DNA from 4 places in the Bacillus sp. M5A3_1b genome. Region 4 is predicted to be linked to each of the others. Evidence: riboswitches for the same ligand, from Rfam matches in the RefSeq annotation. Region 4 holds a riboswitch; each other region holds the start of a gene.
What was found. Region 4 has a riboswitch for S-adenosylmethionine ahead of ACLBWW_RS07935 (YezD family protein). Riboswitches for the same ligand answer to the same signal wherever they lie in the genome.
Positions count from the first base shown of each region.

Region 1: it holds a riboswitch for S-adenosylmethionine, as region 4 does, so the genes downstream of both, mtnK (S-methyl-5-thioribose kinase) here and ACLBWW_RS07935 (YezD family protein) in region 4, are expected to answer to the same signal.
Region 2: it holds a riboswitch for S-adenosylmethionine, as region 4 does, so the genes downstream of both, ACLBWW_RS10160 (methionine ABC transporter ATP-binding protein) here and ACLBWW_RS07935 (YezD family protein) in region 4, are expected to answer to the same signal.
Region 3: it holds a riboswitch for S-adenosylmethionine, as region 4 does, so the genes downstream of both, ACLBWW_RS25050 (cyclase family protein) here and ACLBWW_RS07935 (YezD family protein) in region 4, are expected to answer to the same signal.

Region 1 covers NZ_JBKEZY010000001.1:343,588-351,885, forward strand. Annotated here, with positions in the region: gene ACLBWW_RS01695 (NUDIX hydrolase) at 1-50, opposite strand, end outside; gene ACLBWW_RS01700 (DUF3928 family protein) at 160-453, opposite strand; gene ACLBWW_RS01705 (hypothetical protein) at 614-1,231, shown strand; gene ACLBWW_RS01710 (hypothetical protein) at 1,247-1,546, opposite strand; gene ACLBWW_RS01715 (DUF1129 domain-containing protein) at 1,597-2,358, opposite strand; gene ACLBWW_RS01720 (DUF1129 domain-containing protein) at 2,372-3,139, opposite strand; gene ACLBWW_RS01725 (PadR family transcriptional regulator) at 3,139-3,471, opposite strand; gene ACLBWW_RS01730 (3-hydroxybutyrate dehydrogenase) at 3,667-4,443, shown strand; gene ACLBWW_RS01735 (YvrJ family protein) at 4,538-4,675, opposite strand; gene mtnA (S-methyl-5-thioribose-1-phosphate isomerase) at 4,894-5,955, opposite strand; gene mtnK (S-methyl-5-thioribose kinase) at 5,952-7,133, opposite strand; SAM riboswitch class I at 7,224-7,366, opposite strand; gene ACLBWW_RS01750 (carbon-nitrogen family hydrolase) at 7,438-8,298, opposite strand, start outside.
Region 2 covers NZ_JBKEZY010000003.1:85,301-93,598, forward strand. Annotated here, with positions in the region: gene metQ (methionine ABC transporter substrate-binding lipoprotein MetQ) at 1-529, opposite strand, end outside; gene metQ (methionine ABC transporter substrate-binding lipoprotein MetQ) at 601-1,413, opposite strand; gene ACLBWW_RS10155 (methionine ABC transporter permease) at 1,438-2,103, opposite strand; gene ACLBWW_RS10160 (methionine ABC transporter ATP-binding protein) at 2,096-3,121, opposite strand; SAM riboswitch class I at 3,421-3,528, opposite strand; gene ACLBWW_RS10165 (hypothetical protein) at 3,654-3,998, opposite strand; gene ACLBWW_RS10170 (thioredoxin family protein) at 4,153-4,461, opposite strand; gene ACLBWW_RS10175 (toprim domain-containing protein) at 4,465-4,809, opposite strand; gene gcvH (glycine cleavage system protein GcvH) at 5,400-5,783, opposite strand; gene ACLBWW_RS10185 (arsenate reductase family protein) at 5,825-6,190, opposite strand; gene ACLBWW_RS10190 (hypothetical protein) at 6,933-7,304, opposite strand; gene ACLBWW_RS10195 (DUF3937 family protein) at 7,423-7,665, opposite strand; gene ACLBWW_RS10200 (hypothetical protein) at 7,906-8,298, opposite strand, start outside.
Region 3 covers NZ_JBKEZY010000012.1:76,047-84,344, reverse strand. Annotated here, with positions in the region: gene ACLBWW_RS25075 (fatty acid desaturase family protein) at 1-1,084, opposite strand, end outside; gene ACLBWW_RS25070 (FAD-dependent oxidoreductase) at 1,665-3,191, shown strand; gene ACLBWW_RS25065 (MFS transporter) at 3,334-4,635, shown strand; gene ACLBWW_RS25060 (nucleotidyltransferase domain-containing protein) at 4,651-5,433, opposite strand; gene ACLBWW_RS25055 (PRK06851 family protein) at 5,555-6,664, opposite strand; SAM riboswitch class I at 6,815-6,927, shown strand; gene ACLBWW_RS25050 (cyclase family protein) at 7,012-7,644, shown strand; gene ACLBWW_RS25045 (hypothetical protein) at 7,672-8,052, opposite strand; partial or broken gene ACLBWW_RS25040 (ATP-binding protein) at 8,277-8,298, opposite strand, start outside.
Region 4 covers NZ_JBKEZY010000002.1:333,986-341,507, forward strand. Annotated here, with positions in the region: gene ACLBWW_RS07895 (NAD(P)-binding protein) at 1-182, opposite strand, end outside; gene ACLBWW_RS07900 (sirohydrochlorin chelatase) at 157-912, opposite strand; gene cobA (uroporphyrinogen-III C-methyltransferase) at 914-1,690, opposite strand; gene ACLBWW_RS07910 (DUF3906 family protein) at 1,776-1,976, opposite strand; gene ACLBWW_RS07915 (nitrite/sulfite reductase) at 1,987-3,609, opposite strand; gene cysC (adenylyl-sulfate kinase) at 3,621-4,214, opposite strand; gene sat (sulfate adenylyltransferase) at 4,227-5,363, opposite strand; gene ACLBWW_RS07930 (phosphoadenylyl-sulfate reductase) at 5,402-6,106, opposite strand; gene ACLBWW_RS07935 (YezD family protein) at 6,193-6,336, opposite strand; SAM riboswitch class I at 6,409-6,517, opposite strand; gene lysA (diaminopimelate decarboxylase) at 6,634-7,522, opposite strand, start outside.

The sequences.
Region 1 (8,298 bases), on a different contig from region 4:
ATAAGTGGTCTTGTCCCAACAACTTTGCGTAACTCTTCAATATACCCCATTATGTAAATTCTCCTTTCCTCACCCTCCCTTATCATAACAAAATTCTTCTCCTTTTGTTGATGTAATTTCCAAGAAAAAAAGGAAGCTTTCGCTTCCTTTTTTCCATTTTTATTTCTTAAAACTTTCATATTTTACAGCTTCAAAAGCTTCTTCAATTTCATCATTACGATAATGAACGTATGTAAAACGCCCTAATTCTACTAATCTTGCTATTTCTTGTAACGCTTTATGTTGCTCATATGTTTCCTCCAGCTTAATATGTACATAAAACTTCATTAATGGATGTTCATATAAAGGTTCTCCCACCTCTACATATACATCTTCAACCCCTTGTACAACTCTTACGTAACTCGCAAATTGATAAAGTGCCTCTCTGTCTGAAACGATTTTTAATGTATACATATATTCTCCCCCTTTTCTTTACTATATCAAAAAGATGACCACACCATGTTATAGAACTATGAAATTTTTTCGACTTGTAATAAACAAGGCTTTTATCCATACATAGGGTCTTTTCCCAACATATATTATAGAAAGAATTTTTTCAGTTGAGGTGTTCCTTATGGATCCATACGTCAATATATGTATTTGCATTACTCCAGGCGCCGATATTTCTGATGACCGTATCGCAAAAGATTTAGCAGTTGCAGAATCAATTTGGCACCCCATTACATTTCAAATTAAAGACGTAATTATTTTAAATGAACTTTTTCGTTTTTCTGACCGTGAAATTAGTTATAAAAATTCTATTCAAAGTCAGGAAAAATTAGCATCCTTTTTCCAAACATGTGTAAATGAAGCTCCTGAATGCGACCTTTACATTTGTTATATTGGCAGTGATTATTTCAAAGAAACAGCCGTAATTGCCTGCGCGTACTCTTTAGCCAAACAACAGCAACTTACTGGTTATATCGTTTTAACAAATTCGGCTGCTCCCATGAAAAATATATATACGCTCGCTCACGAAGTCGGTCATATTTTATTTACAAGACGTGTTCACGGAAAACTTACTCACGCAGATCCTCATTCCCTAACTGGCTCGGAGCACCATCCTTCTCCAACAAATCTTATGTACCCTATCGTACCTCGTCCTGAAAATGTTCATATTCAGTCTCTATTGACGAACGAACAAAAAGCACTCTCTTTACAAAGCTCTTTATTGCAAAGAAAAAAACAGTAACTGTCATGTTACTGTTTAAAATAATTTATTCCAATTAACAAACGATATACCGGCTGCTAGAAATAAAAAGAAGCAACTAAACATAAATGTAATACCTCTAAAAATCCCTATATAATATTTCTTTGGAAATAATTTTTTGCATATCCAAAGCAGCCCTTTTCCTATTAAACCGAAGAAAAAAACATAACCCGATGTGTCATCTAATAAAGTATCGAAATAATCATCGTGTACCTTTTTCGAAAATGCAGTATATAGCCCCAAAATCGTTAAACCTAAAAATATAGTAGACAATATACCTAGAAATATACTTTGCATGTTTGTTCCTCCTTAATAAAAAATTCAGCTCGTTCACTAGTAATATAAAACTAACTTATAGTCTTTTTCTCCTCATTTTTCAAAGACCATCGCATTAATACATATAAACTACCGTACAGAAGTAAAGGTTCTAACATTCCCCAGTATGGATTTTTCTCTCCCAATCCTTTAAATACAAACATAATGAATAGCGGGACAATAACAGCTAATATCCCAATCCAGCCAAGTATGTACGCTTCCCCAATTAACAGTACTAACAGGATAACTCCAGCTAGTATATAACTTTGTATAGTCGTTAATTGTAATACAGGTGTCCCGTACCATTTATTCAGAAACATTAATAATACTAGTAATAAAATTGGTAACAAAGATGCTACATAAAGAATGCTAAATTCTTTTATTTTGCTCTTAAATGATGACATTTTAAAAGCAAATATAATTCCTACAATCGTAATCATTAAAACAATTGGGTATCCAATCAATTGTACATTTGTTAATGTAAATTCATGATTTGGACTTTGAAATAAGATATTTGTAAGTAACCAATATCCGCCTATCCCAATTATCATCCCTAAAATACTCTTTATACTCCCACCTTTATCCTTCTCCATCTCTTTCGCCAATTCTTCCGCATACTCTTTTGGTGAATCACCAAATATATCCGTTACCGTCTTTCCCTCTTTCTCACCTTCTATTAAATGAAGTTCTGCATCTTCTAGAAAAGCATCCACATCTTCTTCTTTCATTCCTTTTGTTATTAAATATACTTTCGTATCGATTAAAAACTTTTCTCCTTCTTTAGAAATTTGCATGATAACCCCTCCCTTATTTAACCACTTCTCTTCTATTCGTCTTCATCATAATTTCAAGGAAAATTAAAATAAACAAACTTCCGTATAAACATATAATTTGAAATAACATTGGCACGAGATCTTCTGATGTAAATGTTTTAAACAGTAACATAATCGAAAGTGGAATAATTAAATATAAGTTTTTAAACCATCCTTCAAAATATATATTTATCGCTACTGTGATCATAAAAATAGCTCCGGCTAATATATAACTTTGCGTTTGGGTGAATGTAAACGTTTTGGTAGGATAGATTACATCTAATATCGTAACAGCCCCCATTAAAAACATTGGCGCTACCATAACTAAAAACCACATAGAAAACCACGTTTTTGTAAAGCTTGTTACGAAGGTCATTTTGCGAAGTAAAAAATTAGGACCTATAACAACTAAAATCAATGACAAACTATACCCAACGCACTGAATAAGCGACATCTGTAATAATCCGTTATTCACTATTAGGATAGAAGCAATAATCCAAAACGATACGATATTCATTACTGTAAAACCAATTTGCTTCCACGTTTCCTGTCTATCCTTTTCCATCACTTTTACAAGTTCATTTGCATATTCTTTCGGTGAACTTCCGAAAATATCTTCTACACTTTTCCCATCACTCTCACCCTCGATTAAATGAAGTTCTGCATCTTCTATAAAATTTTCAATATCGCTTTCTTTCACACCCTTTGCTGCTAAAAATAATCTCATTTCTAATAAAAACTTTCGTGCTTCACTTGATAACATTATTTTTTTCTCCCCTTCCCCTCAAGTAGACGCTCTACACTACTTTGCATCGCTTCCCAGCGATCCATAAATTCATTAAGTGCTTCCTCGCCTTTTTCTGTTAATGTATAATATTTTCGCTTTGGGCCAGATGGAGATTCCTTCATTACACTTGTTATTAATCCTTCCTTTTGCATTCGTATTAATAACGGATAAATACTTCCCTCACTCGCCATAGTAAAGCCATACTTTGCTAGTTTTTCACTCATTTCATAACCGTATATTTCACCTTCAGAAATAATAGCAAGTAAGCATCCTTCTAAAATCCCTTTCAGCATTTGACTTGTCGACATAACTCAAATCCTCCCACTATCTTGTTTTACAAGATAGATAAGCGTAAGTATCTTGCTTTACAAAATAGTATAGCAGAGACTATTTTGCAAAACAAGATAGCTAACAATATTTTTCCAAATCTTTGCAGGATTTTTATTATCCCCTCTCTAAATAGAGCAATATGAGAACTTTATTAGGAAGGGATGTTTTTCATCATGGTTACAAATCGAGTTGTTTTTTTAACAGGCGCTGCAAGTGGTATTGGTTATGAAATGGGAAACGCTTTTGCAAAAGAAGGTGCAAAAGTTGTCATTACTGATCGTCTTGAAGAACGTGCAAAAGAAGCTGCTGAACATTTACAAAAAGAAGGCTATCAAGCTATCGGTTTAAAATGTGATGTTACATCTGAAGAAGAAATTACCGCTGCAATTTCTCAAACCGTTACTCATTTCGGTTCATTACATATATTAATTAACAACGCAGGAATGCAACACGTTTCACCAATTGAAGATTTTCCAACTGAAAAGTTTGAACTACTTATTAAAATTATGCAAATCGCTCCTTTTATCGCAATTAAGCATGCCTTCCCAATCATGAAAAAACAAAAGTATGGCCGAATTATTAATGTAGCCTCCATTAATGGCCTCGTTGGATTTGCAGGAAAATCCGCCTACAATAGCGCGAAGCATGGCGTAATCGGATTAACAAAAGTTGCCGCTTTAGAAGGCGCTACTCACGGAATTACCGTTAATGCGCTTTGTCCTGGTTATGTCGATACCCCACTTGTACGTAATCAACTACAAGATTTAGCTACTACACGAAATGTACCACTTGAAAATGTTTTAGAAGATGTTATTTATCCACTTGTACCACAAAAACGCTTATTGCAAGTACAAGAAATTGTGGATTATGCTATGTTTTTAGCGAGTGAAAAGGCAAAGGGTATAACTGGGCAAGCCGTTGTTATCGATGGTGGTTATACTGCTCAATAAAGTGACGGCTTTTACTGCCCATTAATACGGGGTAAAAAATAAAGTTTGCTCAAGAAGAGCAAACTTTATTTTACTTTGTATCGCGAGGACCTTCCTACTTTAGTAATTGTTTAGGGAGTTTCTCGATTGCAACAATTACCCCATCTAATTTACTTTCAATACGATGGAGTAAATATAATGTTACAACAATCGGAAACCCTACATTACCTACTATCCTGATCCACTCTTCCATCTTTTCCGCCTCCTTCCATTATATAAATAAGGGAAAAGAAAACATTTAGGCATAAAGTGAAACTTTAATCAGTGGGGGTTTTCTTCATCCCCCACTGATTATTAGTTGAACCAATCGGGCTTTTACGGGCAGTTGACCCCCACCTAACTTCTTTGCTTCCGCTGAATTTTGAGGTGGGGGTCTTACCGCCCGTTAATGCGGGATAAAAAAACAAGCTATTATGTATTAGCTTGTCTTTCAAATAACGATGCAATTTCCCGTTTATAATCTCCGTGTATGATGCCTTTTTCAGTAATAATACCTGTAATTAATTCATTCGGTGTTACGTCAAATGCAGGATTATAAACATCAGTTCCAATTGGCGCCACTTGTTTTCCAAAAATTTTCGTAACTTCGGTTTCATCTCTTTCTTCAATAACAATTTCTGTACCTGTTTGTTTCGTAATATCAAACGTAGATAACGGAGCTGCAACGTAAAATGGAATATCGAAATAATTTGCTAATATAGCTAAATTCATTGTTCCGATTTTATTTGCTGTATCTCCATTTGCGACAATTCGGTCCGCTCCTACAATAATCGCGTTTATTTCTTTCGTTTGAATAGCATGAGCTGCCGTATTATCGGTAATAAGTGTTACATCAATATTTGCCTGTTTTAATTCCCAGGTCGTTAAACGCCCGCCTTGTAAAACCGGTCTCGTTTCACACGCATACGCATGTAAACGTACACCTTTTTCTTTCCCAATATAAAACGGTGCTAATGCAGTACCATATCTAGCAGTTGCAATGCTTCCAGCGTTACAAATTGTTAAAATGTGATCACCATCTTTAAAACATGTTAATGCATGTTCTCCAATACTCCGGCATACTGCTTCATCTTCTTGCTGAATGAGAAGCGCTTCTTCTTCTAATTTTTTTTGTGTTTCTTTTATTGTAGTAATTTCTCGAATTGATTCTCTCATGCGATCGATTGCCCAAAATAAATTGACTGCTGTTGGGCGTGACGTTCCTAAATAATTACAATCTCTATTAAACTTCTTTTGAAATTCTTCCATATGTACAGTATTATATTTTTTTGATGCAAGTGCCAAGCTAAATGCAGCTACAATTCCAATTGCAGGTGCTCCTCGTACTTCTAGCATGACAATACTTTTCCATACCTCTTCAATCGTCGTTAATGTTTTGTATTCTGTACTATGCGGCAACTTTGTTTGATTTAATACTGCAATGGCATCACCTTTCCAACTGACAGATCTCGGAACAGTAACAATTGTACTCATGCTTTTATCCCTCCAGAAACTGTCTGTTGAAATAATGTTCGGAACAGTTGAATATCAGCACTCTTAGATTCATATTTTATTAGTTCTTTACCTAAGGATAACGCTTGTTTCTTAGCTTGAATTCTCGTTTCTTTATTTGCTATTCCATCTAAATCAGCTACATGCGCTAAGCCAATTGTTCTACGGATAAGCTCACATCCGGCAAATCCAATGGCATCTGTAAAAATATTTTGCAAAATAATTGGCAACCATTGTTTCTCTTTCGTATATGCTTCTACACCTTCTCCAATCCATAACTTCGTAAAAGCTTCTACAAAATAACTCCATGTTTTCTCAATATGGAAAAATAGCACACTTCTTTTTTCCTCTTCACGGGATAGTGCATTTAATAATAAATTTGCAATAAATTGGCCAAGATCAAATCCAAATGGACCATATGTTGCAAATTCTGGATCAATTACTTTCGTTTCAGCAGGTGATGAAAAAATACTACCAGTATGTAAATCACCATGAATAAGCGCTTCTTTTCTTGTTAAGAACTTATATTTATACTGTGCTACTTTTAATTTTAAATTTTTGTCACTCCACAGTTCATCCACCGCTAGTTGTAACTCTGGTTCATAATCATTCGTATCATAATGACTAAACGGATCTGTAAACACTAAATCTTCCGTGATTTTACTAAGATCTGGGTTTACAAATGCACCTTCTAGTACCCTTTTCTCTTCTGATTGTAAACCGAAATCTGAAGTATAAAACAACACATGTGCTAGAAAGCGACCAATATGTTGGGATAAAAGCGGGTACTCCTCTCCATCTATTAATCCTTTTCTTGCAATTGTTAGCCTTGATAGATCTTCTATGACTGTTACTGCTAACTCTTCATCATGACTGTACACTACCGGCACATATTCCGGCACATACTTCGCAAAAATTTGTAATGCTTTACTTTCAATCGTCGCTCTTTTTATAGACAGTGGCCAGCTCTCACCAACTACTTTCGCATATGGCAGTGCTTGTTTTATTATAATAGACTTCTCTCCATCATCTAATTTGAACACGTAATTTAAATTTCCATCTCCAATTTCATGACAAACTACATTTGCTTTCCTTTCAAAATAACCGTGTTCTTTCGCATATTGTATAGCTGTCGTTTCAGTTAATGAATAATATCCCATCGTCTTCTCCCCCTTTTTTAATTCAGAGGTTTTTCTGACGTAGAAAAACCTCTTTCCACAAAGAAAGAGGTTTGAAGTTTATCTTCTCCCCTCTTATCTGCCAGAAAGGTTTACTTTCTGCTGGAATTAGCACCGTGCCTTTTGGCGTAAATAAACGCCCCATTTCACAATGGTATTACGGTCGGTTGCTGGGCTTCATCGGGCCAAATCCCTCCACCTGCTCTTGATAAGAGTTGTATAATTTTTTGAATTTTTAACTTTATGTTGAAGACTATACCAAGAATAAAAATCACTTGTCAACATTTTATTTGTATAATTCTGGACGACGATCTGCAAAAACTGGAATTCCTTTGCGTACTTCTTTAATTTTCTCAAAATGAAGCTCTCCAAATAAAATTGATTCTTCTTCATTCGCTTCTACAACAACTTCGCCCCAAGGATCGACAATTAAAGAATGACCGGCAAACTCATTATTCGGATCCTTTCCTGCCCTATTACATGCAACAACATAACACTGATTTTCAACTGCTCTTGCTTGCAATAACAAACGCCAATGCGCTAAACGAACCAATGGCCATTCTGCTACAACAAATAAAACTTTTGCACCTTTCGCAGTATGAACGCGCATCCACTCTGGAAAACGAATATCATAACAAATTGTGCCGGCGCACTCTACATCATCTAACTTAAATTCACCTGTACTATTTCCAGCGATTAAATATTTATGTTCATCCATAAGCTGAAATAAATGCACTTTACTATATTCATTGACCAGTTCTCCTTCCTTGTTTACCACATACATTGTATTTGTAACACCTTGTTCTGTTTGCTTCGCTATAGACCCACCGACAATATGTACACCATATTGCTTCGACCATTCTTTCAGCTTTTCTTTCGTTTGCAATCCATCCCTATCTGCAATTTCAATAAGCCTCGTTAAATCATATCCCGTTGTCCATAGTTCTGGTAAGACAATCACATCTGGTCTTTCCTTCATCGCTTCGCTTATTTTATTTTTAGCATTCTCAATATTCTTTTCTACATCTCCAAAGACAATATCCATTTGAATACATGCGACTTTCATTTTGTCAGCCCCATTCTTAATTTTTTCTTTACAAAATACTGGAAAGATTATATCATTTGTCACTAGAATTGTAACAACTTT
Region 2 (8,298 bases), on a different contig from region 4:
CTGTTTTAAACTTTAAGTTTTTCGGATTTTCTACAACATCTTTTACTGTTGCTTTAACAACATCTACACCGTCTTTTAATTTAATAACGCCACCTTTTTGTAACAATGCGAGCATACGGCCACGCTCCGCTACGTTATTACTCATAATAACTGTTCCGCCATCTGGCAATTCTTTTAAACTTTTATACTTCTTAGAATAAATGCCCATTGGCTCTAAATGGATTTTTCCTGCGTTTACAATTTTATATCCCTTTTCTTGAATTTCTTTATCTAAGTAAGGAATGTGTTGGAAGTAGTTCGCATCAATTTCCTTATCCGCTAACGCTTTATTCGGCAAAACATAATCCTGGAACTTTTTAATCTCTAATTTAATGCCCTTTTTCTCTAGTATCGGCTGTGCCTTTTCTAAAATAACAGCGTGCGGCACGTTAGAAGCTCCCACAACAAGCTTATTCTCTTCTTTCCCTCCGCAAGCAGCTAATGTAAATACAGACAGCGCTGTAACAACTGACAATAGAATCTTTTTCATATGATGTCCCCTTCTCCCCTATAGTTATGTAGTTATAAAAAAGGCTGGCATACACCAGCTCTTTTCAGCAATTATTCTTTTACAGGAACAACCGCTCCTTTATATTCTTTATTAATAAAGTCTTCGATTTCTTTAGAATGCAATACTTCTACAAGCTCTTTAATCCCTTTTTTATCTTTATCACCTTTACGAACCACTAATACGTTTGCGTATGGAGAATCATCACCTTCAATTGCAATTGCATCTTTTTCTGGATTTAATTTCGCATCAATTGCATAGTTCGAGTTAATTAAAACAGCGTCGCCTTCTTTATTGTTATACACTTGTGGTAACAAACCAGGCTCGATATCCGTTTTGAACTTTAAGTTTTTCGGATTATCTGCAATATCTTTTGGAGTTGCACTAACTGGATCTACTCCGTCTTTAATTTTTAAAATGCCTTCTTTTTGTAAAATTGCTAAACCACGTCCATGGTCAGTAACGGAATTACTCATAATAATTGTCGCCCCGTCTGGAAGTTCTTTTAAGCTCTTATATTTTTGAGAATATACACCAATTGGTTCCAAGTGAATTTTCCCTGCTATTTCAAAATCATATTTTTTATCTTTCATTTCTTTTTCTAAATACGGAATGTGCTGGAAGTAGTTTGCATCTAAATCCTTATCCGCTAACGATTTATTTGGTAACACGTAATCTTGGAACTTTTTCACTTCTAATTCAATTCCTTTTTTCTCAAGTAACGGTTTTGCCTTTTCTAAAATTTCAGCGTGCGGCACGTTAGAAGCCCCCACAACTAGTTTCTTTTCATCTTTATCTTTCCCGCCACAAGCAGTTAACCCCAAAATAGAAGTTGAAATAAGTGCTGTAAGTAATAATTTTTTCATTTGAAACATCCTCCTGTTTTTTTATTATCGTTTATCTATTCGAGTCGTTACACTATCACCAATCCACTGAATGAAAAATACCACTAGTAATACACAAATTGTCGCAACGATTGTTACATCGTTATTTCCTCGCTGGAATCCTTCTAAATAAGCAAGTGTTCCAAGGCCACCAGCACCAACAACCCCCGCCATTGCTGTATAGCCTACTAAAGCGATTGTTGTAACCGTAATACCAGATACTAATGCTGGTAACGATTCTGGAATTAATACTTTCAAAATAATAGTGCTTGTTTTTGCTCCCATTGCTTTTGAAGCTTCAATTACACCTTTATCAATTTCGCGAAGTGCAATTTCAACCATTCTCGCGTAAAACGGTGCCGCTCCAATAATTAAAGCTGGCAGTGCTGCACTCGCTCCAAGAATTGTTCCAAGCAGAATCTTTGTGAATGGGATTAATAAAATGATTAAAATGATGAACGGTATCGAGCGGAAAATGTTTACGAACGCTCCAATCGCCGTGTTAACCGATTTGTTTTCCCATAAATTATCTTTCGCTGTCATAAAGAGTAACAATCCTAAAATTAGTCCTAAAACAAATGTGGCAAGAGCTGCGATTGCCGTCATATATAACGTTTCACCAGTTGCTTCTAACATTTGATTCCAATCAATATTTGTGAGTAACTTATCCATGTGCAATCACCTCCAGCTCTACTTGATCTTGATGTATTCCCTCTATTGCTTGCTGAATCGCTGTTTCCTCACCATTTAAATGAACAACTAAACTACCGTAAGATCCGTTATTTGTTTGGGCGATGTTTCCTTGCAAAATGCTAACTTCTATATCACTGCGTTGCATTAATCTTTGAAGTACTGGTCTTTCTACAGCTTCACCGATAAACTGCAAACGAACTACTTTACCATCTGGATACTTTTCAATTAAACTTTCAATCGTTTCATTTGTATCTTCAGAATCCGTTAACTGCTGTACAAATCGCTTTGTAATGTCTTTCTGCGGATTGCGGAATACATCAAGTACTGGACCCGTTTCTACAATCTTCCCTTTCTCCATTACCGCCACTCGATTACAAATCTTTCGAATCACGTGCATCTCGTGTGTAATGAGTACAATTGTTAAACCGAGACGCTTATTAATATCTAATAATAAATCTAAAATTTGATCTGTCGTTTCTGGATCAAGAGCTGATGTCGCTTCATCACATAAAAGCACTTGTGGATTGTTAGCTAATGCTCTTGCAATACCAACGCGTTGCTTTTGTCCTCCGCTCAGCTGAGATGGATACGCGTCCCCTCTTCCTTCTAATCCAACAAGATGAATTAACTCATCCACTCGTTTTCTTCTCTTCGCCTTATCAACACCTGCAATTTCAAGTGGGAACTCGATATTTTCGCGTACAGTTCGTGACCAAAGTAAGTTGAAGTGCTGAAAAATCATTCCGATTTCTTGCCTTGCCTTACGAAGTTCACTCCCTGTAATTGCTGAAATCACACGATTTGCAATTGTAATTTGGCCAGAAGTTGGCTTCTCTAACTGATTGAATAATCTGATTAAAGAACTTTTCCCAGCGCCACTATATCCGATTACACCAAATATTTCACCTTTGTCTATTTTTAAATTGGCATTATCTACAGCAGTGACATCACCGCTTTTTGCTTTATATATTTTCTTTACATTTTCTAACAAGATCATGATGTTCACCCCTTTTTTTGTTTAAAAAGCGTAAGCGGCTCGTTTAGAACAAGAGGACGCCCGAATCCCTGACGTAGAGGCGCTTTTTGCCTCATAGGAAGGGATGAAACGACCGACTGTTCTAGCCGCTGAAGCTAGATTTTTGGTCGACTCCGCAATTTTTTATTTTTAATGCGTGTAGTCCACCGTTATCACTACTTTTATTGTTTGAATGTCCTCCACATTCAAACAATAAAAAAACCTTTCTGCTTTAGAGAAGCAGAAAGGTTTATATGCGTATATAACAACATTATCCCTCTCTCTCATCTCTCAAAGCATTTGCTTTGCAGGAATTGGCACCATTTCAACATAAGTTGACGGTTGCCGGGCTTCACAGGGCACAGTCCCTCCACCTCTCTTGATAAGAGAAATCAGATTACATTTTCGTCTGATTTGTAATTTATGAAATTGTCTATATTTTATGAATTGAATTGTATCAATATCCACACACTATGTCAACAGAAATTTTCGTAAAAAATGAAACTTCAGAATTTTAAGCACCTACTGACATCGGTTTACATATATGAAACATCGATTCAACTAATAGCATCGTTCGATACGTTCCCGAATATTGTACACGTCCATCGTTCATTAGTGTTTGCAATCGTACATTTCCGTTCACCAATTGTTTTACATCTTCCTCATCTACACAAACGATTTGCTCCGTTCCTCTTTCCTCATGTAGCAGCTCTATATAATCTCTTGAAATTTGTAACGAACAACTTTCATCTCCAAAGCGGAAATTAACAGTTTTTTCTCCTTGTCTTAAAAGCGGCTCTAAATGATATTGACCATTAGCGTAATTTACAAATGATTGCAGCAAAGAATATAATTTCACCCTAAATCACATCCTTCATATCACTTTCTATTACACATACCATTCCCTCTCACTAAAGAGCAATCCTGTTACTTTCGCTCGACAAATACTGTAACCACCCTGCATCTCGACATATTTCCCGAGAAATATGTCGAGGCGGCAAAAACTTTGCCGCCTACTTTAATTCCGTATATAAATATTCAACCGAATGAAATGCATATATCTTCTTCATGAGTGTCCCATTTTCAAAAACAAGTAAACACGGTACACTTTCGATTCCATACTCTTTCGCTAAATGCGGAGCATAATTTAAATCTAACATTCCAATTTTCAATTCTTCAATTGTCAGCTCAACAACTGTTAACATCTTTTTTGCTAATTGGCATGTTCCACACATTGGAGTATATACATATAACACTGTTTTTTCTTCGTTCTCTATTAGGGCTGTAGCTTCGGCTCCTGTCCAATCAATCACTTCTATCATTCCTTACCGTAAATATTCTGTATAAACGTCAATGTCAGCTCCCCATAATACATTTGCTAAGTGTGAAGATGGCGCAGTTGCCACTTCTCGGTACGAGCGATCAATGTAAATATGCTCTGCTTGCGGAAATTCTTTTCGAAATTGCTTCCTTAACTTTTCTCCAGCATCATCAGCATCAACTAGTACATACACTTCCTTATCAAAAAACTGATCAATGAGCTCATCCATTTTCGATAAACCAATTGTACCATTTGTACAAACAATTTCCACCGGTTCACGAATAATAGATTCAATCTTTCTTCTATCTGATTTACCTTCTACAATAATGACTTTTTCTACATAAATCATATGTCATCACCCGATCACCATATACTATACAACCTTTAACTTAGTATATAGTATATTCGTTATTTTCATGTTGTTTCCTGTTTATTTTTGCAAAAGAAAAGCAGAAGCGGCTCGTTCAGATTGTGAGGGGGATGGAGCTTCTGACGTAAAGGCGCTTTTTGCCTCGTAGGAAGAAGCGAAGCCACTGAGCAATCTAGCCGCTGGAGCTGGATCACAAAGAAAAGCGCAAGCGGCTCGTTCAGATTATGAGAGGGATGGAGCTTCTGACGTAAAGGCGCTTTTTGCCTTGTAGGAAGAAGCGAAGCCACCGAACAATCTAGCCGCTGGAGCTGGACAATACAGAAAAGCGGAACCGACTGTTTAGCCCTGTTGGCTAAGGTTCTTTCGCACAGAAGACGCTTTTTGTCTTCTCGTGCGGAAGGTTCTTAGACATGAAGGGCTAGGAGGTGGAGCTGGACAATGAAAAATTAAACGAAATCGTTTTTTCAAAAAACACTCTCCTACACGATAATTAGTATATGATTCTACGTTCATTATTTTACACAAAATAAAAAAGGACAGCACAAAGGCTGTCCTTTAGTCGACTATAATTAGTCTTGGTTTGTCATTTCTGCATATTTTTCTGCAGTTAATAACTTCTCAACTTGGCTTGCATCAGAAAGTTCAACTTTAACCATCCATGCACCCTCGTATGGAGATTCGTTAACAAGTTCTGGTTGGTCACTTAATTCTTCGTTTACTGCTACAACTTTACCACTTACAGGTGCGTATAACTCAGAAACTGTTTTAACAGATTCTACGCTTCCGAATGGCTCGTCAGCTTCGATTGTTGCACCTACTTCAGGAAGTTCAACGAATACGATATCGCCTAGCTCACCTTGTGCAAAGTGAGTAATACCGATAACAACTTCATTACCTTCAGTTTTTACCCATTCGTGTTCTTCAGAGTAACGTAAATTATTTGGAATGCTCATGACTGTACCTCCAGTGAATGTATTAATTATGTAAAAATACCTTATTGGTACTTTTTCCACACACTTTCAAACTGCTCTTCGTTAAAACCAAGTGTTACATTCGTTCCATTTGTTACGATTGGACGTTTAATCAACATGCCATCAGATGCTAAAAGTTCGTACATTTCGTCTTCACTTGCATCCTTTAACTTATCTTTCAGACCAAGTTCGCGGTAACGCATTCCACTTGTATTAAAGAATTTTTTTAATGGTAATTCACTTTTTTCATGTAAATTACGTAAATCTTCTTTTGATGGTGGATTTTCAACAATATGAATCATCTCATATGCTACATCGTTTGCCTCAAACCATTTCTTTGCTTTTTGACATGTGCCACACTTTGGATATGAATAAAATGTTACTGTCATAAATTCACCTACTTTTTTACTAACCTTTACCTTTATCATATAGAAAACGTTTTATTATTTCAAACGATTATTCGCTAAACTTTTACTTATTTCGTGATAAATTTTAATAATCCTGCGAATTTTCCTTATTTTCCCGCCATTTGTTAAGAAAAAATAAATATATATTTTTTTAGATTCTTCTCTCATCCCTCGCCGAACATATATCTTAAACAAACGTTTAATTAAATTCCTATTTTCTTTTGTTCACCCTTGAGCTATATCGGTTTCTTTCTACTGAACATATATTTTAAACAAACGTTTGATTAAATTCCTATTTTCTTTTATTCACCCTTGAGCTGCATCAGTTTCTTCCTACCGAACATGCATCTTAAACAAACGTTTATTTAACCGGTTCAGCCTTTAGTCACAAAACCTGGAAACACTTTAAATGACAAAGGCTTACAGATAAAAGGAATTAACGATTTTGACCGTAGTATTGAGCCCATAAAAAAGTTATTAAACCTATCATCAATAAAGCAAAAGTAACTGCTCCTGAGAATATGAAATTCACATTACTAACTGAAATATAAAAAGAAGTGCCCTTGCTTAGAGACAGGGTACTTCTTTTTTATCATCAATCTAAAGATAAACGTATCCTTTATTAAAGTAGAAATGTATACTTTTCTACTTTTTCGTAGTTTATTCAAAATCTTTGCGGAACCGCCACTAGCTCATTTACATAATTATCGTTAGCTGAGGTTAATTATATTTTTCTACGTACTACATAAAAAGCTAAGGAACCGATAATAATAGGTGCAACTAAACTAGAAGCATATGCACTAGTAATAGTAAAAAGAGAGAGTATAAATATATAGATAAGAGCTAGTCCAATAAATACAGGAATTCCAACTCGAAACTTCCTACATTGTTTTATGTTGCTGTATAATACTTCTCCAATTAGACAAACTATAAGATCTAATACACTACCAAATATGATGAGAATTACAATAAATCCAACTATATTAGGTAAATCATTCTCGTAAGAATAACTAGGATCAGAAATATACGGTATTAAGAACCATATGATAATAAAAGTAAGCAAACTTGCAGCATAACTAATTAAAAATTTCCTCAAAGTAATCATCCCCATAATTTTCTAATATTATCTTCATTGTATGACATAATGCCCTATCATTAATAGCAAAACTACCATCCACGAAATTGCTAATTGAATGAAATAAAAAAAGACGCATTTAAATGGATGCGTCTTTTGGCGATGTTTCTTTTGTAAAATCATATAAAGCAATTGCGCCTAAAATAACCAATATACTTTCAGGGGCATCTAACAAAATAGTTCTCCAAGTTTCTGATACTACCCATCTAATCCCTGCCGCTGATTCAAGATATGTTTGAAAATAACTGATTGTAAAATCAACTACAAATAAACATACAAGTAATGTTAGACCAAACCGAATTAATTTCTTGTTTTTAAACATGTAACACCTCTCAAAATTCATTGGATATTTCTGTTTTTAGTCCTTCACATGCAAAAATCCTTATATTTAATTTTAACACACATAATATCCAAATAAATACAATATGCATATTTACATATTGTATTGACAGTATTCCATAATTTCGACTAGTAACCTCATAACAAAAAAATCATTCGGACCATTACATAATCGATTTCTGCATGCGAAATAAAGGAGAAGCCTCGTTTACAGGCTCCTTCTTCATCGACTCAAATAATCTGCAATTGTTTGAAATACGACGATATACATATTGTGAATACTTTCTTCAGTATTGCCACCATTGGACAAACCGACTGCCCATTGTTGTCCTTCACCACTTCCGATATTTGCAAAGCCTTGCGTATACATAGCATTTACATCTTTTCTTGCACTGTTATACTCTATCCCCTTTGTAATAAACGTTGAATATGATTTATCTTGCAAACCGATAAAAAATACTGGTTTTTTTAGCGATGAAAATACATTTTTATACTGCTCTGTTGAGGCTTCTTGAAAGTGATCTTTCATTATTAGAAAACCATCTACTTCCTTAGATTTCTTTTCCAGTTCCTCTAACTTTATCTCCTCAAACTTTATATTCCTAAACGTATCTTT
Region 3 (8,298 bases), on a different contig from region 4:
ACTGATTTACTTTTTTAATACTCTCTTCTTCCTCTATATGTTCCTCACGATATGAAATATTATGAGGATCTAGTCCATTTCCTAAAGAACCATAGAAATGCTCTCTATGCGGATCCACTAATTCACTTCCTTGATAATACACACGTGGTGTATTCCATAGCGCTGCCAAAGCTTTTGTCATTGGCATCTCATGATAGCGTTCCGGCCACATTTCTTTAATTTTCTCTTTTACTAACGGATAGTATTTAGAGCTCATAGCAGGGAACAAATGGTGTTCTGTATGATATGAGAAATTGAAATGTAAAACGTCTACCCAGTGCGGCACTGTTACTGATAAACAGTTCGCTAACGGATCATTTACTGGAACAATTGGATTTAATCGATGATTTGTTGCGATATATGCCATTACAATAAAGTTAGCAATTAACAATGGAATTACATATGCAAATAACCATTTTCCAGGTCCCATAATAAACAATAAACTAATCCAAACAGTCCAAGGCAAAAGAAGTTGAAGCCATACAGATTTTTGATTGGATGACTTAAATTCCTTTATAAAATGAAAGAACATTCGAGTCGAATGTAACGTAAATTGAATGGTTAGTGACAGAAAACTAAAGAATGAACGAACATGAAGAGGCATGCGATATACCCACCTTAAAAACTTACTCTTTTTCAGTTTCTCAAGTGTAGGCCATGCATCTGGATCATTTTCTTCATGTTGTGTATGAACATGATGCGTTGCATTATGCCACTTTCTCCAAAGCTTCGGGCCAGTTGATAATGGCATAAATGCTATCGCGCCTAAAAAATCACGAAGCCATGCTTTTCTTACAACAGTTCCATGTAAAATTTCATGTCCTAAAAATCCAAGTGAAGCAAAACATAATCCAAGAACAATCGCAATTCCTAGATTCGCCCACACATTCAATTCAAATACACCAATCGATATTAACCCCGCCAATGCCACAAGCAAATAAGCCAGTCCACCAAATAAACGTGTAGGAACTGGTTTAAATGCTTTTTTCGGCAAATGTGGTGATACACGTGCTGCATACCACCCAAACGTATGAAGCTCCTTCATCCTTTTGCCCCTTTCTTATGCCGCGTCTTGCGCAACTTACATATATCAATTCTTGCTTCCAGATTGATTTTACTAGCTGATTAAAAAGCATCTATGTATAAGGAAAATATACTCACTCTATCGTCACTTATCTTTTCGCTTTTATTATCAATGAAAAACATTTCTCTTTTTACTCTCTATCAACCTTTCCACATGATGAATCATATCAATAGAATTTCCATATTGTCAACAACTTTTATGACCTAGTAATAAAAGTTGGTTATATTTTTATAATCATACTTTATTCCACTAAAGAAAAAACATAGATTTTATAGGGTTTTATCCATTATGCATATATATATGCTGACATACTATAGACTCTATCTTATTCAAGAACTCTCTGTGTACACAACAAATAAACTCACCTGAATCTAGCTTTGCACAACTCCTATCTCTTCATACCGACAACACCAAAATTATATTAAAATAATTTTATCTTTCTTTTAATAAAAATAGGCTCTCTCTAAAACAGCACACATGAATTTCATATCTTATGGAAATATTAAAAGGAAAATTGTTCTAAAATCGGGAGGGTTCTATAATGACAAGCGATACATTTCCACAATTCCCATTATCTTATTGGATTGAATCTACTCAAATCCCTGCTTTTCCCCCTTTATCTGAAAATGTAAAGACAAAAGTTGCCGTTATCGGTGCCGGTATTACAGGTATTACTACTGCCTATTTACTTGCGAAAGAAGGCATCGATGTTGTTTTAATTGATTCTGGTCTTATTTTAAATGGAACGACTGGGCATACAACAGCAAAGGTAACAGCACAACACGATCTTATTTATGATGAATTAATAAATCATTTTGGTTTGGAAAAAGCGAGACTTTACTATGAATCAAATAATCATGCTCTACAATTCATAAATGAGACAGTGAAAACATATAAAATCGACTGTAATTTCTCAAATGAAGATTCATTTTTATATACAACTACTGATAATGGATTAAGAAATTTATCAAAAGAATATGAAGCCTATCAAAAATTAAATATACCTTGTGACTATGTTCAATCTCTATCGATTCAGATTCCAGTACAATCTGCACTTGTCATGAAAAAACAAGGACAATTCCATCCCCTCCTTTATTTGAAAACACTTTTAGAAAAATTTGTGGAGATGGGTGGAAAAGTTTATGAACAAACAACAGCTATTGATGTGGAAAAGGGTGATTATCCACAAATCATTACAAAGAGCGGACATCGCATCACTTGTGAATATGTTGTCTCTTGTTCACATTTTCCTTTCTATGATGCGAATAGCTTTTTCTTTACGCGAATGTACGCAGAACGCTCTTATGCTCTTGCCATTAAAGCAAAAACAGATTATCCAGGTGGCATGTATTTAAGTATTGATGACCCAAAACGTTCCTTGCGCTATACAACAAACAATGGGGAAAAATTAATTTTAATTGGCGGAGAAAGTCATAAAACAGGACAAGGAATAAACACAATGCTTCATTATGAAGCACTGTATTCTTTTGCGGAAGCAACGTTTGGAGTAGATGAAGTTCCCTATAGATGGTCAGCACAAGATTTAATCACGCTAGATAAGCTTCCTTATATCGGACATATTAACGAAAGAAATCCAAATATATTTGTTGCAACTGGATATCGTAAATGGGGAATGACAACTGGAACTGCTGCCGCTCATTTACTGAAGGACTCCATTCTAAAAGTCCACAATCCCTATAAGGAACTGTATGCACCATCACGCTTCCATGCAAATCCAGATATAAAAACATTCCTCTCCCAGAACATTGATGTTGCGAAACATTTAATTGAAGGAAAGATTGAAACCACATTACGTAAGCCAGAAGATCTCGAAGTTGGTGAAGGATCTGTCGTACATGTTAATGGGAAACGAGCAGGTGCTTATAAGGACAAAGATGGGAAATTACATATTGTCGATACAACTTGTACACATCTCGGCTGCGAAGTTGAATGGAATAATGGTGATTGTACTTGGGACTGCCCTTGCCATGGTTCCCGCTTTTCAATTGAGGGAGATGTTATGGAAGGTCCAGCAGATCAACCGTTAAAACGAGTTGATCATGAGTAAACAAATAAAGAAGTTCAACAGGAATCCTGTTGAACTTCTTTATTTGTTATAAAACCTTTTCAGATAAACTCCGACATAATAAGGGAAATATTAACATCAAATAAAATAATATATTTATCTATAAATAAAAGGAGGGAATACTATGCAAACTTCAGCTCCACCTCATCTAGAATCTACAAAAACTATCTTTTCAAGCTCTATTACAAAACTTGTTGTTTTTATTTGTTGGCTAGCCATTCTAGCTGATGGATATGATTTAGGTATTTACGGTGCCGTTCTGCCAAAGCTCCTAGAAGACAAAAGCTGGGCACTTTCACCAGCACACGCTGGTACAATTGCTAGCTATGCTTTATTTGGGATGTTTATTGGTGCTATTCTAGTTGGAACCATTACAGATCTAATTGGACGAAAATGGACGCTTATATGCTGTTTAGCACTTTTCTCCATCACAATGGGCCTTGCTGCACTTGCTCCTTCCCCTGAACTATTTGGTTTATCTCGATTTATCGGAGGAATCGGATTAGGCGGTGTTATTCCAACAGCTTCAGCACTTACTGTTGAATATTCACCAAAAAAGCGACAATCTTTTATTTATGCTCTTATGTTTACTGGCTATCCTTTAGGTATCGTGTTAGGTGCTATTTTGTCTATGTTTATGTTAGAAGATTTCGGATGGAGAATTATGTTTGGCATCGGAATGATTCCACTACTCCTCATTCCTTTCATCATTCGTTATTTACCTGAATCCATTCAATTTTTGTTATCACGTAATCGACAAGAAGAAGTGGAACAAATCCTTAATCGTTTTCAAATTGAATTCAATGCAAAAGAGGAAACTCATCAAGCCCCACCTAATATACGAAAGAAAAATGGATTTCTTACGTTATTCTCAAAAGAGTACATAAAAGCGACGCTGCTTTTTTGGATTACTTATATAATGGGAATGTTTTTAATATACGGTTTAAACACTTGGTTACCGCAGATGATGCGCCAAGCAGGATACCCTCTTGGATCTAGTCTATCATTTTTACTTATGCTAAATGTTACTGCCGCTATCGGTGCATTATTTGCTGGAGCAATCGCGGATCGTATAGGGGCTAAATTTGTTATTAGCATCTCCTATCTTATGGCAGCTATATGTATTGGACTATTAACAATTAAACCATCTGTTACAATCATTTATCTTTTAATCGGCCTTGCTGGAATTGGATCAGTCGGTATTACTCAAATATTAAATGCATATGTAACACAATACTTCCCATCCCATATCCGAGCTACCTCCTTAGGCTGGGGACTTGGACTTGGCCGAGTTGGTGCGATTGCTGGTCCTATTCTTGTCGGTATTATTATGACAATGCAATATGACTTAGCATGGAATTTTTACTTATTCTCATTCGCGGGTCTTCTTGCAGCTATATCTGTTTTCTTTATTCCTACAAAATAAAAAAAGAGCACAAACTCACTTGTGCTCTTTTTCATATACTTCAAACAACATATCTCGAAACAATGTATTTAAACTCTCAATATCAATTCCTGATCCCTTTTCAATTCCTTTTACATATTGCTGATAGTAATGAATTTGTTCTTCTAAAAATTGATTCAACACCTCAATTTTTAATCCAACATCTAATTCAGTACCTGCCTTTTTCTTTATTAACAACTGTTCAATTTCATCTAATACGCTACGTTCTAACGATAATTCTGTAATCAATCGATCGAATTCTACAGGTGGTAAAGTTGTTTTCTCCTCTAGCCACTTACAAGCTAAAATAGGACGCAATACATAAAAGTATTTTTTCAATTTTACGTTCTCACCTTGCAAAAATTCACGATAATTTTTTGAAGCCATATGTAAGTAATGATATATCGTTGCTTTTGGATCAAAGTGCTTATCACTCATTTGCTGAAGCTGTTCTGGAAAATGAGAGTTTTTCGAATAGAAAATCGGTGATCGAATCCATTCGAGTAAAGCTGGGTTTGACTTTGCGAATAACTGTAACGCCTTTTTTATATCCCATCCGCTTATATCTAAATCATCACTAATCGGATACTCAATTACATCTCGTTTATCATGAATTGATAAATACCACTCTACCGGATGCATATAAACAAATCTAACATCATAATCACTATCTTTCGATGGAAATCCCCAAGCACGACTCCCTGATTCCACTGCAAATAAAATTTTCACATCATTCTCTTGTTCAATTCTTGCTAACTCCACTCTAATTTTCTCTCTCATTTCATACCCTCTCCATTTTTTGATTATTTCCTTGGAAATTCGACAAATATACCCCTAATTTTACTACATACTAAAATAGCTGTCAGAAAATTCCCGACAGCCTACCAAAATCCTTTATTTTTTACTTGTTCTTTTCTTTTACACTAACCGCAATTCGTTCAAACTCTTTTTGAATCTCCTCTTTATATGCATCTACTTTTGAAAAATCCATAGCAGCAATATATATTCGTTCTAATTTATCACGAACTGATTTCGCTTTCGCTAAGAAAGACATCGCCTCATTCATTTTTGCTTTATATTGAATCGACACGTCACGAATTTCTGTCGCATACTTCTCATCTGTCCCTGGTGTCACAATCAAGGCATACATATCTATAATTTCATCACCTTCGCGGCTCGGAAAATATTCATGTGGTGCGGTGCTATCAAAAATTGCAAACCCTAATTCTCTTACGATAACCATATCAAGACTATTTGGATCAAATCCACAATGATATACTTCAACTTCAAATCCTTTTTCTTCTGCTGCCTTAGCTAATTTTTTAAGCATTGTTGATTTCCCAGATCCTGGGCGTCCTTTTATAAAATAACGATGTGGTAATCCCTCTGTTAAATTAGGAACAAAATCAACTGCTCCTTTCGGTGTAGCTGCCCCTAAAAACCGATGTTTCACAAGCGATTGTTTCCCGCCTTTATCTGTAAATAACTTCTGAATCAGCTGATCGGTTAGTTCATTTGCTTTATTAAAATCAATATTATTAATATATATTTTCTCCCACTCGTCATGTATAACTAGTGCCTCGTTAAAACAAGCGTAAGCAGTTTGAAAAGCCTTGCTTGCTTCTGAAACAAATCGTTCAATTTCCACCTTCTGCTTTCTTAATTTATCTGAGTCCCAAGCAACCCCTAAATTAATATACTCTTCCACAACTCCTGGCATTTTCGGCTCAATAACATGCGGTGATGTTCCATCAACAATTCCTACTTTTAACTTCGGGATAATTACACCATCAACCGATTTATTATCAGAAGAGCAGTGTAAAAATTCAATATCATATCCTTTTTCAACCCACTCGCGACCTATTGCTTTGATTAAAGAAGATTTCCCGGTCCCAGGACCACCCTTTAAAATAAATAACCTGTTTAGCCCTTTTAAATTCTCATCGTATAAATTATGAAATCCTCTAGCTGTATTTCCACCAGCGTAATAATTCAATACATTCCCTGTCACTGCACTCACTCCTTCGCAGCATTCTATTTACATAAGCTACAATATGCGAGCAACTTTATTTGGGTGAATACCTATTTTGTATTGCACGAAAAAAGGAAATGAATTACAATTTAAAAAGTAGTGAATATTCAGAAATGAAAACTTAATATGTCTTTATCAAGAGAGGCAGAGGGACCGGCCCTTTGACGCCCAGCAACCTCAGTTTATACAAACTGAATAGGTGCTAATTCCTGCAAAATGCATTGCATTTTGAAAGATAAAACGTAACTATTGTGTACAAAACTCATCTTTCTTGATTATGAAAGGTGAGTTTTTTTATTTCAAAACATATATTGGAGGTATTTAAAATGAAAGTAATTGACCTATCACAAACATTTGAAAACAATATGTCCCAATTCCCTGGAACACCAAAAATCAATTTAGGAGCCATTACAAGCGTTGAAGAGACAGGCTATCAAGTTACAGACTTTCATTCTGTCGTTCATGTTGGCACGCATTGTGATGCTCCTGCTCATTTCATTTCAGGCGCAACGACTATTGATCAATTACCCCTAGATCAATTTGTAGGCGAAGCTGTTCTTATTGATGTAACTCATGTACAAGAACGAAAAATACCTAAAGAAGTATTACACAACGCTGACATAAAAGAAGGTGATATTGTCATTTTCCATTCCAATCTCTCTACGAAATGGAATACAGAAGCATATGAGAAAGAAGCTTTTTATCTTTCTGAAGAATTAGCTGAAGAACTAGTTCAATTAAAAGTAAAATCTGTCGGTTTAGATTTCATCTCTCCTGATGAGGTAACGACAGAAACATCGCCAATTCATCACATACTACTTGGGAATAATATTTATTTAATCGAAAACTTAACCAACTTAGATGCAATTAACACGAAACGTTTCTTTTTCTCAGCGGCACCTTTAAAAATTAAAGATAGCGACGGTGCTTTCGCAAGGGCATTCGCTGTAATTTTTTAAACAAACTATACAAAAAAGCAAAGATCATCACTGACCTTTGCTTCTATTTTTTTTATTTAAACTAAGAAAGAATTGCTCGACACGAGGACGTAACCAAGCTAAATAATCTTTCTCTTTCTTCTTTGTACAAGCTATTTCTTCCCCATCTACCATTCCGACAAGCTCTAGCTCTAACAGTTGCCTCGTAAATGCTAACATATTTATTTCTTCATCTGGATACTCTTCTTTTAATTTCTCCTCAATTTCCCCCAATAAAAAACCGTCACGCATCATTGCCAATGCATCAATCCAAAGTGGCGGCATTTCATATTTTTCTCCTGTAATTGTATCTTTTACAATATAATTCTTTTGCTCTTTTCGAAATTGAATCGTGTGTAAACATACAGTCGAATTTAATGTTAATTCCATCATACCACCTCTTTCATAATATCTGCATAGAAAAAAGGATGCGCGTGCACCCCTTCTTTCTCTAACACTACCGAACCGTTACATGAATAACAAATCTCATGTCGATATTTTCCTCCATTATAAACGAAGTATTTTATAAAAAAAACCCTTCTTGAAACATTTTATAAAATGTTTATATTTACACAACAAGAACACTTTTCTGAAAAATATTTTTCTCTAGCACATTATGCTGTCGGTAAAAAAATT
Region 4 (7,522 bases):
CTTTGATACCAACGAATTTGCTTTTCTTCCACTAGTTTCACTAAATTCGCATCCAATTCAGGACTTATCACAACTATATCCGCACCTTGTTTTAGTAAAGGAATAATTTTGAATCCCGCGACTTTTCCTCCACCAATGACAACAACACGTTTCTTCTCAACTCGCACTGTAAGTGGATACATATTGATCTCCCTTCAATAATTTCTTCGTTTTCTGAATTAACATATATTGAAATGCTTCATTCTTTCCTAAATACGGACTTATTTTTATCTCATCCAACTCATATTGGCGCACTTCTTTTTCAATATGTTTCATAAGTAAACCTGTAAATAATAAGTAAGGCAGTACAACGATATTCTTTTCTTTTCGTTCAACAACTTCCTTTAACTTCTCCTCAAATTTCGGCTCGGCAGCCGCTAAATAACAAACCTCTACTTTTTTAATTTTCTCTTCATGTTGAAATAAAGAAGCAATCCAGTTTATATCTCTTAATACTTCAGGATCACTACTCCCTCTTGCTACGAGAAGTAGCGTCACTTCATTCTTATCTTCCTGTTCAATGCCACTTCCACTATACACCGATTTCACAAGTGTTTCTGATACACCAAACGGGTTACCGTAGGTCACTTTAACATTCGAAAATTGATTATTTAACTTTTCCAATTCAAGCGGTATATCTTTTTTCACATGACCTGCCGCTAATAAAAAAACTGGAATAACAATAATCTCTGTAGCACCACGCTTCACACATGTACGGAACCCTTCATTAATCGTTGGGCTCGCTAACTCTAAAAAACAAACTTCTTGAATACTTGCCTCTACACGGTTCATGCATGACGTAATAAATGCAACCGCTTCTTCTTTAGCTGCTTTCAAACGACTTCCATGGCATATATATAAGATGGCTTTCATTTTATAACACTCCACTTACTTGATAGGTACTTTCTGTCTGTTTCTCAAACCAATGGATTTTTTCTCGAAAACGGACCACTTCTCCAATTACAATCATGCTCGGATTTTGAATTTGTTCTTTTTTTGCAACATCCACAATTGTTCCTAACGTCCCAACAACTGTGCGCTGCATTGATGTCGTTCCCCGTTCAATAATAGCAGCAGGTGTACTTTTGTCTTTTCCATGCTTCATCAGTTGTTCACATATGTAGGGTAAATTGCTAACCCCCATATATACAGCTAAAGTCTCTACACCTTTCGCTAAATTTTCCCACTTCACTTCTTCTTCAGCACCTTCTTTCCTATGCCCTGTCACAATAGCAAAACTTGCACTTGCATCACGATGTGTCACTGGAATGCCAGCATAAGCAGGAGCAGCTATCCCAGCTGAAATACCAGGAACGATTTCAAATGGTACACCTTGCTTTGCTAACGCTTCAGCTTCTTCTCCTCCTCTACCAAATACAAATGGATCGCCACCCTTAAGCCTCGTTACAACTTTTCCTTTTTTCGCATATTTAATAAGAAACGTGTTAATCGTCTCTTGCTTCATCGTGTGATAATTTGGTAGTTTTCCGCAATAAATTAAATCCGCTTCAGGCTTTGCATGGGAAAGTAACTCTTTATTCACGAGACGGTCGTATAAAATAACATCTGCCTTCTCAATACATTTCAACCCTTTCACAGTAATTAAATCTGGATCACCAGGACCTGCACCAACGATATAAACCTTCCCCATCATCTCTCCTCATTTCTACTATTAAAGTGAAACTTCCATCCTTATATACGAATGGAAGTTTTCATTATTTCGTATTACCTTTTTCCTACTCATGAATAACAAATGCTGCACCTTTTCGAATCTTCTTTTTTTCAAATAGAGAAATCTCCTTTACTTCTGGTAACGGTAAAAAATGCTTTTCAAGCTCTATCTCCGCGAGCTTAAATGCCTGTTCTTCACTTTGAGCAACAACAACAATCGGAACAATACTATTTACTAACACAGCTTCAAATCGATATAAATCCATATTGTCCCTCCTAAGACGCTATTACTTCTTCTAGCACGTTATTTAACGCTATTTGTAATGTCTCTACACCAACACGGCCGACAAAATCATAAAACGTTTCAGCTGGTAATTTATTCTCTTTGAAATAGCTTATAAATGATGCAAGTACATCAGATAGATCCTCACCATCTATTTTCCCTTTTAACTTTTGGTTATAAGCACCGCCATCTAACAGCGTTCCACCTACGTATATTTCAAATGCTTCAACAATTCCTTTTTCCTTCGTTTTCATTTTCACCCCTTGCAATCCAATGTCAGCAATTTGACGTTGCCCACATGAATTCGGGCATCCTACCATATGAATACGAACTGGAACATCGAGCGCAATTTGTGTATCTAAGTACTCTGCGATTTTGCGTAATCTTTCTTTCGTTTCTACTAAAGCAAGATTGCAATACTCAATACCGGTACAGGAAACCGCATGACCAATAAATGATTTAGGACTTGCTGATATGGCTTTAAATAACGGCTCATTTAGTAAACCTGTTACATTTTCTGGCGGAACATTCGGAATAATGAAATTTTGCGAATTACATGTACGAATCTGTCCATTTCCATACTGCTTAGCAATTCTTGCAATCTCAAACATTTCTTCTGCATGTAGACGTCCTACCGGCACATTAAAACCTACATATTTTAGTCCATCTTGTTTTTGATCTTGAACACCATAAAAGTATCCCGCATTCCATCCTTTGAGAGCACTTTCTCCTTTACTTTGCAATGGTCCTATATACTCTATTAGTTTCTCTTTAAATTTCTCTGCTCCCCAGTCTGCAACTAGAAATTTCAAACGGGCTAAATGACGTTTTTCACGGTATCCAAAATCACGGAATATCGTAGCAATCGCAATTGCTACCGCCTTCACTTCTTCTGGTAAAACGAATACATCTAATTCATCAGCTAAATATGGACGGGCTGATAATCCACCGCCTACTTTTATATGAAAACCAACTTTTTTCTCACCATCTATCTCTTTCGTTGCAGGTGTAAATGCAACACAGTTAATCTCTGCGTTTGCTGAATTATAAATGTTAGAACTAATAGACATTTTAAATTTACGCGGTAAGTTAGAAAACTCTTCATTATGTTGGAAATAATCATATACCTCTTTCACAATACCCGTTGTATCAAACAGTTCATTTGCATCAATACCAGCAAGTGGATTCCCTGTAATATTACGCGTTATATCACCACACGCCCCCGCTGAAGATAACCCAACTCTTGCTAATCTTTTAAAAATATCTGGAATTTGATGAATTTCTAACCAATGAAACTGAATCGCCTGTCTTGTCGTAATATCTATTACGTCACGCCCATAATCCTCAGCGATAGAAGCAAGCACTTCTGCCTGTGCATTCGTAATAATCCCTGAAGGTATATTTACACGCATCATAAAATATCCAGCTTCTTTCGGTCTTTGTAAATATAACCCTGCCCATTTGAATGCGTCCCACTCTTCTTTCGGAATAGATTCGAAGCCATTTTCTGCATAGTAAGGAATATCATTAAAGATTTCCAATCCATCTTTTTTCAATTTATTTTTCTCAGTCTGATTTAATTTTTCATTGTTAGCCCATACTTTTTCATAACTCATTTTTTATCCCCCTATATAAAACTACGCTGTTGTAAGTACTTCACGATTTGTTCTGCACATTCTTCAATAGAATACTTGTGCGTTTCTACAATTAACTCTACTTTCTCTGGCTCCTCATACGGTGAATCAACACCAGTAAACTCTTTAATATCACCCTGTCTTGCCTTTTTGTATAATCCTTTTGGATCACGTTTTTCACACTCTTCAATTGGACATTTTACAAACACTTCTATAAACTCATCTGCTGCTAATAGATCTCTAACTTGTTTTCGGTCTACTCGAAACGGTGAAATAAACGCTGTAAGAACAACAGTACCTTGATCTACAAATAGCTTCGCCACTTCACCAATCCGTCTTATATTTTCCATACGATCACTTTCAGAAAAACCTAAGTCTTTATTTAAACCGTGGCGTACATTATCTCCATCTAATACATAGTTTCCAATATTCTTTTCAAATAGTTTACGAGCAACCGCGTTCGCCACCGTAGATTTACCTGAAGCTGATAGACCAGTAAACCAAACTACAAAACTATGATGCCCATTTCTTACTCTTCTCTCATCTTTTGAAACAGATGCTGTATGCCAAGTAATATTCGTATCCATGTCACTCTCTCCTTATTCTGTTACTACTTCTTTTTTCAAACCTTTAATTAGCACTTCCACTACTTCTTTACGACTAAATGTACTCGGCGGAACCTCACCGTTTCTTAATAGTTCTCTTACTTTCGTACCTGATAAAATGACATGATCCTCTTTTCCGTGTGGGCATGTTTTCGTTGAAGCCATCGCTTCACACTTCGTGCAGTAAAAACTATGTTCAAAAAATAATGGTGTAATCCCTAACTCTTCCACTGTAAAGTTTGTAAAAATTTCTTGTGCTTCATAAGTCCCGTAATAATCTCCTACTCCTGCATGATCACGCCCTACGATAAAGTGAGTGCATCCAAAATTCTTTCTGACTATTGCATGGAATATCGCTTCCCTCGGTCCTGCGTAACGCATTGCTGCAGGAAATACACCTAAAAAGACACGATCTTTCGGATAATAGTTTTGAAGTAATACTTCATAGCTTTCCATCCTTACATCAGCAGGAATATCGTCCGACTTCGTTTCCCCAACGAGTGGATTTAAAAAGAGACCATCTACAATTTCAAGGGCAGATTTTTGAATGTATTCATGGGCACGATGTACCGGATTTCTCGTTTGAAATCCAACCACTGTTTTCCAACCACGTTTTTTAAATGCTTCTCTCGTTTCAATTGGATCTAAATGATAAGAAGGAAACGGATTATTTTCAAAGCGTTTTGTAAGAATAATAGCTCCCCCGACATAAACGTTCGGTCGTTCATATAATTTTTTCACTCCTGGATGAGCCTCATCCGTCGTTTTATACACAAGTAACGCTTCTTTTTCCTTGTCAGGCACAAAAATATCTTCTATTTGAATGACACCATATACATTTTCAGCATTAACAAGTTTTACTTCCTCTCCAGCTTTTAGACTCTCTGCTACTTCTTCTGTTACTGGTAATGTAATCGGTATACTCCATATGCTCCCGTTTGCTAAGCGAAGCGTTTCTACGACCGAATCATAATCTTTCTTTCCTAAAAAACCAGTAAGTGGGCTATATCCCCCTGTCGCTAATAGCTCTAAATCACTTAACGCAATGTTGTCTAGTTCAATTTCTTTTTCGATTTGTGATACGTCGTAAGTCTCGTCTATACGATTTATTAATTCGTTTCTTGTACTCATTTTCTATTTCCTCTCTTAGCTTTATTTTCAAATTCATCTTATTGGTAATGAAGACCACATTCTGTTTTCACTTTCCCAGACCACCTACCATCTCTCGAATCGCCACCCTCACCTACAGGTAACGTACACTTCTCACACCCAATACTTGGATATCCAACATCATGCAGCGGGTTATACGGTAAGCTATGTTTGTATACATATCGCCACACTTCTTTCCACGTCCAATGAATGAGTGGACAAACTTTAATAGATTGAAAGCGATGATCTTGATTTATAAACTTTGTATGCTTACGTGTTTCTGATTGTTCCCTCCTTAAGCCCGATATCCACGCTTTTTCCGCTGCCAATGATTTTTCTAACGGTAAAATTTTTCTAATTTCACAACAAAGATTCGGATTACTTTCCCATAATTTCTCACCATGCAACTTCGCTTGTTCATCAAGCGTAAGTTCCGGCTGTTTTTCTATAATATTTAATGAAGGAAATCGTTTCCGCACTTTTTGAATTAATTCATACGTTTCTTGAAAATGAACATTCGTATCTAAAAATACAACTTTAGCAGATGGATTTACTTGGTTTATAAGATGCAGCAATACCATCCCTTCCACTCCGAAGCTACATGCGTATACAATTTCATTTTTATATTCTTTATAAGCCCAACTTAATACAGATAGCGCGCCTTTCGTTTCATCTTCTTCTGAAAATGAAACATTACTTTCTTCCCACGTTTCATACGTCAACATGTTCTTTCCCCCTGTAAAAGCAAAAAGACGGTTTTAACCTAATATAATAGGTTAAAACCGCCTCTAGTTTTTCTAGTCAGCGCTTTTTACTTTAAACGTACCTTTTCACTTTTCTCTAATTGAATGACTTTCCCATCTTGCACAACAATTGTAATTGAACCATATTTCATATCAGCAAGCATCGCTTGAATTTTCTCAGATACTTCCTCAAAATGTTCCCGTACGCTCACGCGAACAGCCCCCCTTTTTATTCATAAAAAAAATCTTTCCCATTTCGAAAAGACTGTTCGGTAATATATTTTACCTTATCTTTCAAAATGGATTCCATTTTGCTGGACTTAGCACCTTGCTTTCTATAAGCAGGTTGCCGAGCTTCTTCGGGCCAGTTCCCTCCGCTTCTCTTGATAAGCTTTGTATTTGTATTTTATCACAATTCTGATTTTTTTCAATCCTAGTTTTCCGATATATTTTAATTATTTTATTTTATAAAAAAGGAATTGCCCATCCGAACAACTCCTTTTTCCCATTCACACAAGTTCTTTAATACGTATGCGATCGTTCCCAATAATATTTTCATATGTTTCACGCTCTACAACAATTTGTGATGTGCCGCCTTTCGCGAAGACGACAGCTGGTCTACGAATCCGATTATAATTATTCGCCATCGAGTATCCATATGCCCCTGTACAAGAAATTGCTAATAAATCGGCTGAAGCAACTTTCGGTAGAGTGATATCCCAAATTAACATATCTCCACTCTCACAGCACTTCCCAGCAATCGAGACAAGTTCCTCATTCTCATCATTCCCTCGATTCGCTAACATCGCTTCATAACGAGCGTTATATAAAGCAGGTCTTAAATTATCAGTCATCCCACCATCCACTGATACATATTTCCGAATACCAGGAATGTCTTTCACAGATCCGACTGTATAAATTGTCGTTCCAGCATCCCCTACAATACTACGGCCTGGTTCAACCCATATTTCTGGCAGGGGATAATTACATACTGTAAATTGTTCCCTCACAGCACTTGTTACAGCTCGCACATATGTCTCAAGAGTTAATGGTGTATCTGACTCTGTGTAGCGTATTCCGAATCCTCCGCCTACATTTAGCACTTTTACTACATAGTTTGTTCGCTCTCTCACTTCTTCTAAAAATTGACGAAGAACTTCAATCGCTCGCACAAAGCCGGCCGTTTCAAATATTTGTGATCCGATATGTGAATGAATTCCTAACACATTATAATTTGATTTTTGTAAAGCAATCTCAATTACTTGCATCGCTTGACCATTTGACACGCCAAATCCAAATTTCGAATCATCTTGGCCTGTTGTAATATATTCATGTGTGTGCGCCTCTACTCCGGGCGTTACACGAATTAATATGTTCACAAATTTCCCATGTTGCACT